Rhizobium rhizoryzae: one gene and its partner. The protein of the gene in region 1 interacts with the protein of each later gene in a pairwise test. Links are inferred from orthologs where the notes say so. Each region holds a gene or a part of one and is shown on either strand. Other genes may lie near its edges.

Region 1 (4,277 bases):
CCTGCGAGACCATCTCTCCCAGCAAATCCCCTTTCTGCTGCATCAGGAAAGAGACCGGCTCATCGCGCAGCACTTGACAGACCTTCTCGATGAGAATGGCTATCTGCAGGGCGATACGTCAGAGGTCGCAGAGCGCCTTGGCACGACGCCAGCGCAGGTCGATGCCATCCTGAAGTCCTTGCAATTCCTCGATCCACCGGGAGTTTATGCACGCTCGCTCACCGAATGTCTCTCCATCCAGCTGGCTCAGAAGGATCGGCTGGATCCGGCTATGCAGGCACTTCTGGGAAATCTTGAACTTCTGGCCAAGCGGGATTTTGCGTCGCTCCGGCGCATCTGCGGGGTGGATGACGAGGATCTCATCGACATGCTGGCAGAGATCCGCGCGCTCAACCCGCGTCCGGGAAGCAGCTTCGAAAATGGCGGCTACGAGGCTATCCTCCCTGATGTGGTGGTGCGTGCCGGGACTGACGGAAGCTGGCTTGTCGAACTGAACCCAGATACTTTGCCGAGGGTGCTCGTCAACCAGACCTATTTTCAGTCGATTTCCAAGAAGGCGTCCAGACCGGGTGAGGACGCGAATTTCCTGTCCGAATGCCTTCAGAATGCAAACTGGCTCACACGCAGCCTGGACCAGCGCGCCAAGACGATCATGAAAGTGGCCTCCGAAATCGTCCGTCAGCAGGACGCATTCTTGCTCCACGGGGTCGATCATCTTCGTCCGCTGAACCTGAAGACCGTGGCCGAAGCCATCAAAATGCATGAGTCAACAGTCAGCCGGGTCACATCGAATAAATACATGCTGACCCCGCGCGGGCTTTTCGAGCTCAAATATTTTTTCACAGTTTCCATCAACTCGGCTGAAGGTGGAGACAATCATTCCGCTGAAGCCGTGCGTCATCGCATTCGCCAGATGATCGCGCAGGAGGCTCCGGAAGCAGTCCTGTCCGATGACGATATCGTCGCCATCCTGAAGAAATCAGGCGTCGAGCTGGCACGAAGAACCGTTGCCAAATATCGGGAATCCATGAACATTCCGAGCTCCGTTCAACGACGGCGCGAGAAGCGGGCTCTCGCCAAGATTGCCGCCTGTTGAGCTGGACGTGCCCCATCCCCAGGCTCGGGTAAACCTGAGCGAATCAGTTCACCAGACGCGAATCACAGCCAAGATGAACCTTGGCTTAAAGCATTTCTTGCTCACATAGCGCCGTTGACTTTCCTGAAATCGACCGCTAGAAGCCCGCCGCACGAATGAGAAAGGACGGCGGGAGCCGCATTTAACGGTCGATCAGGCCTATCGTTATCAAATCGGCGAAGTATCAGCAGAGACGCTTGGATGAGGGAGCCGCTTGGCGTAGACTGCCATGTGCAAGTCACGACAAGAAGGAAGGAATTCCATGAGTGTGCGTGTATCCGGAAAGCATATGGAAATCGGCGATTCGTTTAGACAGCGGATCGAGGGCCATATCGGGGAGGCGGTTACAAAATACTTCGACGGAGGATATTCGGGTCAGGTGATCGTGGAGAAATCCGGATCCCGATATACCTCGGACTGCAAGGTGCACCTGGACACCGGCATCGTGCTCCATGCCACAGGTGAAGCCAACGATCCGCAGGTTAGCTTCGATGCAGCATCGGAACGGATTGAAAAGCGCCTGCGCCGCTACAAGCGCAAGCTTCGCGACCACCATGCTGGGGCAACCCAGAACGGCTATGCAGAAATCGCCTACACGGTGATGGACGCGGTGTCGGAAGAGGAGGACGAGGTTCCGGATGACTTTGCTCCCACGATCGTGGCAGAAAGCTCCAAGCCTCTGAAGACAATGACCGTCGCAAGCGCCGTCATGGCGCTCGACATGACAGACGAACCCGTTCTGTTTTTCAGGAACCCTGGAAAACAGTTGAACATTGTGTACCGCCGCAACGACGGCAATATTGGCTGGATCGACGCCGCCAGTATCAAAGGATAGCCTGAAGGGAGTGCTTCGGCACTCCCATACCCCCCGGCGGGGGCAGAAGGATGGAAAGAATGGCGTTGGCAGATCTGCTGCAGCAAGATGCAATTATTCCTGCGCTCAAGGTCAATTCCAAGAAACAGCTTCTCCAGGAACTCGCCGTCAAGGCTGCAAAGCTGACGGGACTTCCAGAGCGCGAGATATTCGATGTCATCCTGCAGCGTGAGCGACTTGGCTCGACCGGTGTCGGCCACGGCATCGCCATTCCGCACGGCAAGCTTGGCAGTATTGGGGCAATCACGGGATTATTTGCCCGGCTTGAAACCCCGGTGGATTTCGAAGCGCTGGATGATGAACCGGTCGATCTGGTTTTCCTTCTTCTGGCACCCGAAGGCGCTGGAGCTGACCACCTCAAGGCACTCTCGCGCATTGCCCGGGTGCTGAGAGATCACGATCTTGTGGCAAAGCTGCGCGCCACCGATTCAGCGTCCGCCATCTATGCGTTTCTGAATCAGGAACAGGCGAACGCCGCCTGATTCACTTCCATCGCCTTGAAAGCAAAAAGGTCCGCCTCTTTCGAAGCGGACCTTTTTTCTTGATCAGAAATACCGGCGTTGATTACGCCTTATCGGCGGTTGCCTCGGCAGCGGCGGATGCTTCAACCTTCGGGCCACCTTTTGCAACACCGACCATGGCGGGACGAAGAACGCGCTCGCCAATGACGTAACCCGCCTGGACGACCTGCACGACCGTGTTGTTGGGAACAGCAGGATTCGGAACCTCAAACATGGCCTGATGGAAATTCGGATCGAATTTCTGACCTTCGGCATCGATCTTGCGTACACCGTGGCGCTCAAGTGCCGATAGCATTGCGCGCTCTGTCATATCGACGCCTTCGATCAAGGCCTTGAGGCCAGCATCACCCGCTTCTCGCGTTTCGGCAGGGATTGAGTCGAGCGCCCGTCGCAGATTGTCAGACACGGCCAGCATGTCACGCGCGAAGGCGGTTACGGCGTAGGACTTGGCGTCCTTCACATCGCGCTCTGTGCGGCGGCGAAGATTGTCCATCTCTGCTGCGAGGCGCAGGAAACGGTCGCGGATCTCGTTATTCTCCGCCCGAAGCGCTTCCAACGGGTCTGGCTGCTGCTCACCAGGAGCTTCCGAACCATTTTCCGCAAAGGCTGAAGCAGCGGCAGCAGCAGCAGCGTCCTGATTCTCTTCCGCGTCAGGTCCGGGTTTCTTCGTCTCGTCGGTCATGACGTACTCCATCAAAGGTTTGTCTGAAAGTGAGCCCGATATCGAGGTTCGAGCCTGAAAAATCAAGGCTTCTGCACATATCGGGACGGATTTACTGCGCGCGGGGGTTTCGGCTGAGCCGTGTCAGCAGTTGCGCCGTGTAATCCACCATTGGCACGATGCGCGAATAGTTCAGCCGGGTCGGGCCAATCACGCCGACAGCACCAACGATGCGATCCTCTTCGTCGCGGTAGGGAGCAACCACCAGCGAGGAACCGGAGAGGGAGAAAAGCTTGTTTTCCGAGCCGATGAAGATGCGGACACCGGGACCGCTTTCTGCCAGATCCAGGATCTCCAGAAGACTGTCCTTCTTCTCGAGATCATCAAAAAGCATACGGAGGCGATCCAGATCCTCTGCGCCGGCAAGGCCCTCCAGAAGATTGGCGCGGCCACGCACGATGAGGCGCGAGGGCTTTCCTTCCTCGTTGTCACCTGCCCAGACAGCAAGACCTCTTTCCACCAGATCGCGGGACAAAGTATCGAGTTCCGTCTGGACGCGCTGCTTCAGGGTTCGAAGCTGACCGCGCAGTTCCGGTAGGGTCTGGCCGCTCAGATGTGCGTTAAGAAAATTGGCAGCTTCCGTCAACTGCGATGACGTCACACCGGCAGGCAGATCGATGATACGATTTTCAACCTGGTTATGATCACCCACCAGAATGGCCAGCGCCTTTGTCGGTTCAAGCCGGATGAACTCGACATGTTTCAACACAGGGTCGCTTTTCGCCGTGATCACAATGCCTGCGCCGCGGGAAACACCGGACAGCATCAGAGATGCTTCCGTCATCAGATTTTCCATCGGCTGATCACGGTCACTCGCACGGATCTGGCGCTCGATGCTGGCGCGATCTTCCACGGAAAGATCGCCGACCTGCATGAAGGCATCAACGAAGAAGCGAAGGCCGATCTGCGTCGGCAAGCGACCAGCACTGATGTGTGGCGCGTAGATAAGCCCCAGTTCCTCGAGGTCGCTCATCACGTTGCGGACGGAGGCCGGAGAGAGGGAGATTGGCAAAAGGCGCGCGAGAT
Region 2 (4,182 bases), 1.9 Mb from region 1 along the record:
CAAGATCGACCTGGAGCGTCCCCTCCTTCGTGGAGGCTCGTCGCCCGAAAATCTCGAGAATGAGACCCGTGCGATCAATCACCTTCGCCTGCCATTCCTTTTCGAGATTGCGCTGTTGCACCGGCGTCAACGGATGGTCGACGATCACCAGACCACAGTCATTCTCGTCCAGCAGAGCCTTGATCTCCTCGATCTTGCCGGTCCCAATCAGTGTCGCGGGCTTCGGCTGACTGACCGGTATGATCAGTCCACGAGCAATCGTCAGGTCAATGGCACGAGCCAGACCCATCGCTTCTTCCAGTCTTGCTTCATCGGATCGGCGCGGCGCAGGTGTCGCCGTGTCAGACGGGCCGGAAGCGGCAGATCGCGCCTGTTTCAAAACCGGAACGAGCACCAGCGCGCGCATATCATCGCGGCGTTTCTCGGCGTCGGGAATCAGGGATTCATGTGAGGTATCGCGAGTGACTATCGCAGTCTTCCTTCAATTCTAGCCAATTAAGCCGTTTGGGGAAACAACCAGTTCGCTAAGACATGCGAAAACCGCCGAAAGGTGTCGGCGGTCTGAGGTTCCCTGCAAGTGACGGCTTTCCTGAGTGATAGATGGGGCAACCGGTGTTGGTATTCAATGGCTGCCCTGATCGAGATCAACCAGCGCTTTCTTCAGTTTCGAACATCTGCATCGGCTGTCCAGGCATGATTGTAGAGATCGCATGCTTATAGACCAGCTGCGAATGACCATCACGCCGCAACAACACGCAGAAATTGTCGAAGGATGTTACAACACCCGTCAGCTTGACGCCATTGATGAGGAAAATAGTAAGTGAAATCTTCTGCTTGCGAACAGTGTTGAGAAACAAGTCTTGAAGATTTTGAGAACGTTCCGCCATAGCGCCGCTTCTTTCTTTTTTGCCAGCCATGCGGCCGGGATATGATCACGCTCGGAAAATTCGGTAGAGCACCCTCTCCTGCCTCCACCGTCCGTGCAATTGGTTATCAAATCGCCGTGTTTTGCGCAATGACCAATCGCATATGCGAAGAACCGGCCCTTGTTGAGAACAATGCTTGTAAAAGCAGTTACTTATCGAGAAATCTCGCTTTTTGCGAAGCTCAATAGGCCGTCCATACGACGCCTAATGAATATCATGCTATCGAACTATCCACAGCTCTTGGCAGCGCCAACCTGCATAGGCCAGCTGGAATTCTCGCAGGGTCATTCTCTAGAAATATTGGATAGACACCCGGAATAGCTGCTCCACATTGCGCACGGCCTTTCGAGTAGCCAGCAGAACAACCCTGTCCTTTGCCTTGATCCGCGTTTCACCACCAGGTTTCAGAACCTTTCCGTCGCGCAGCATGGCACCAATTCGTATTCCTTCCGGCAGATCGAGATCACGAAGACAGGACCCAACCAGCGGTGAAGTTTCCAGAGCCTCGGCTTCGATCACCTCTGCGGCGCCATTCTGAACGGCGTAGACGGATCGAATTCGCCCCTTGCGAACGTGCTGAAGGACACGGGAAATGGTAACAGCGCGCGGATTGATAACGGAGTCGATGTTCAATGAATCACTCACCTCGCTCAGCGAGGTGGAATTGACAAGAACGAGGTTGGATCGGCATCCCAGCGCCTTGGCCATGACCGCACTGAGAATATTGACCTGGTCATTGTTGGTCAGCGTGATCATCAGGTCGGCATCCTGAATATCAGCCTGCTGCAGAAGGCTCTGCTCCAGAGACGAGCCCTGCAGAACGACGGCGTTCTTCAGCTCTTCTGCAATGAGTGTGGCGCGCGCCCGATCTGTTTCGATGATCTTGACCCGGCTTCTTGGCTGCATCTGCTCGATACGCTGTGCAACATAGAGCCCGATATTGCCACCGCCGGCGATCACGATCCGCTTCGCTTCCTGCTCTTCATGGCCGAACAGACCAAGCGTGCGCCGTGTATGCTCGCGCTGGCAGATCACATAGGCCAGATCCCCAACGTGAAGCTGATCACCCGATCGGGGAATGAAAAGCTTCCCGTCCCGCAAAACTCCCACGACGGTAGCAATCAGATCCGGAAACAGTTGGCTCAATTGCTCAAGCGGCGTGTCCACCACCGGGCAATCTTCCATGCATTCAATGGCAACCATCGCGATGGCGTCGTCAGCAAAGCGGGCAACGTCCACAGCACCGGGAAACGATATACGTCGCAGAACCATCTTGCCGACTTCGATTTCTGGAGAAATCGTCACGTCGATCGACATGTTCCGGCTGCTGAAGAGATCGGCATATTCCGGCAGCAGATAGCTTTGCGAGCGAATACGGGCGATCTTGGTCGGGACACTGAAAAGCGCATGAGCGACCTCGCAGGCCACGATGTTGACCTCATCGTACAACGTCACGGCGATGATCATATCCGCCTGCTCGGCGCCTGCCTTGGCGAGCACGTCCGGATGCGCGCCGTGACCGACATAGCCGCGCACATCAAGCGTTTCGGTGATGGCGTTGATCAACGCCGCCGAAGTATCGATCACCGATACATCGTTTTCTTCTTGCGAAAGACGCTCGGCGATTCCGTAACCCACCTGCCCGGCACCACAAATGATGACCTTCATCTTGCTCTTTCAACGTAACGGGTGGGTATTCAAAGTTCAGACGCCCAGCGACTTCAGCTTGCGATGAAGTGCTGAACGCTCCATACCAACAAATTCAGCCGTGCGGGAGATGTTGCCACCAAAACGATTGATCTGCGCCACAAGATAATCGCGTTCGAACATTTCGCGAGCCTCGCGGAGCGGCAAGGTCATGATGTGATGATCCCCCTTCGTGGAGATCTTCGGCAGCATGTCGCCAAGATCCGTCGGAAGCATATCCGCCGAGATCGGCGAATCCGGACCGTCGGTTCGCGCAAGTATCATCAGCCGCTCGATGTTGTTACGCAACTGGCGAATATTGCCGGGCCAGTCATGCGCCTGCAGAACAGCCATAGCATCATCGCCGATCTTGCGCGGACGAATGCCCGCCTGCTCCGAGATCTGTCGCATGAACATGTCCACGAGGAAGGGGATGTCTTCGCGACGCTCGGCCAACGCTGGAACCTTGACGGGCACAACGGCAAGGCGATGGTAAAGGTCCTCACGGAAGATGCCTTCCGCGATCAGGTTCTCGAGGTGGTATGCGGTCGACGAAATGATGCGAACATCGACCTTGACGCGTTTGGATCCACCGACGCGTTCGAACTGTTGATCAACCAGCACCCGCAGGATCTTGTTCTGCGTTTCGCGCGGCATCTCGCCAACCTCATCAAGGTACAAGATACCGCGATGCGCTTCTTCGAGTGCGCCGATCTTGCGTGGCTGCCCCGGCCCGCCTTCCGTACCGAACAGCGCGATCTCCATACGATCCGGCGTAATGGTTGCCGCGTTCAAGGCGACGAAGGGACCGCCCGCACGGGACGACCGCTTGTGGATCATCCGCGCAACCAGTTCCTTGCCGGAACCGGAGGGGCCAAGAATCATAATGCGGCTATTGGTCGGCGCAATCTTTTCGATCGTCTGGCGAAGCTGCGATATGGCGACCGAGGTCCCCACGAGTTCCGAAGAATCGCCCGCCCGTTTCTTAAGCTCGGTGACCTCGCGCTTCAGCTTGGAATTCTCAAGCGCACGTTCGGCGATCAGGATCAGGCGATCAGCCTTGAACGGCTTCTCGATGAAATCGAAAGCGCCGCGCTTGATGGCGGATACGGCAGTCTCGATGTTGCCATGACCTGAGATCATCACGACCGGAACCTCAGGGTGCCGGACCTTGATCTCATCCAGCAGAGCCAGCCCATCAAGCTTGCTTCCCTGCATCCAGATATCCAGGAAAATCAGGCGCGGCACACGATCGGAGATCGCCGCGAGGGCGCTATCGCTGTCATGCGCCATCCGCGTTTCGTGTCCTTCATCGGACAGAATACCCGCAACGATTTCCCGAATGTCTGCTTCATCATCCACGACGAGGATATCAGACGCCATAAGCTGCTTCCTTGTTCATATCTGTTTGAGACGCGGCAGCACTCTGAACATGCGGCAGGATCACACGGATCATGGCACCCTTGCCCTGATCGAAATCCGCCGGTGCGTCGTGCAGTTCCAATTGGCCGCCGTGCTCCTCAATGATCTTCTTCACGATGGCGAGTCCGAGCCCGGTGCCCTTTTCCCG

What was found.
Region 2: the proteins of ptsN (region 1) and trkA interact in binary tests that used the Escherichia coli proteins (3 or more experiments, as listed by UniProt). The link is inferred for Rhizobium rhizoryzae from one-to-one orthologs.

What each region holds. Positions count from the first base shown.
Region 1 is NZ_CP049250.1:636,057-640,333, forward strand. What follows is about bases 786-3,760. They hold ptsN (PTS IIA-like nitrogen regulatory protein PtsN), read left to right. Parts: upstream 786-2,029; coding sequence 2,030-2,491; downstream 2,492-3,760. Other genes in these bases: rpoN (RNA polymerase factor sigma-54), read left to right, coding at 786-1,096; hpf (ribosome hibernation-promoting factor, HPF/YfiA family), read left to right, coding at 1,398-1,970; grpE (nucleotide exchange factor GrpE), read right to left, coding at 2,574-3,212; hrcA (heat-inducible transcriptional repressor HrcA), read right to left, coding at 3,304-3,760. In the rest of the region: more of rpoN, read left to right, coding at 1-785; more of hrcA, read right to left, coding at 3,761-4,277. UniProt on the Escherichia coli protein: Seems to have a role in regulating nitrogen assimilation.
Region 2 is NZ_CP049250.1:2,570,008-2,574,189, reverse strand. What follows is about bases 407-3,286. They hold trkA (Trk system potassium transporter TrkA), read right to left. Parts: upstream 2,595-3,286; coding sequence 1,218-2,594; downstream 407-1,217. Other genes in these bases: ntrX (nitrogen assimilation response regulator NtrX), read right to left, coding at 2,631-3,286; hfq (RNA chaperone Hfq), read right to left, coding at 645-887. Also shown: GTPase HflX, read right to left, coding at 1-406; more of ntrX, read right to left, coding at 3,287-3,995; G6N80_RS18205 (sensor histidine kinase NtrY-like), read right to left, coding at 3,985-4,182. UniProt on the Escherichia coli protein: Part of the constitutive potassium transport systems TrkG and TrkH. May regulate the transport activity of TrkG and TrkH systems. Binds to NAD(+) and NADH.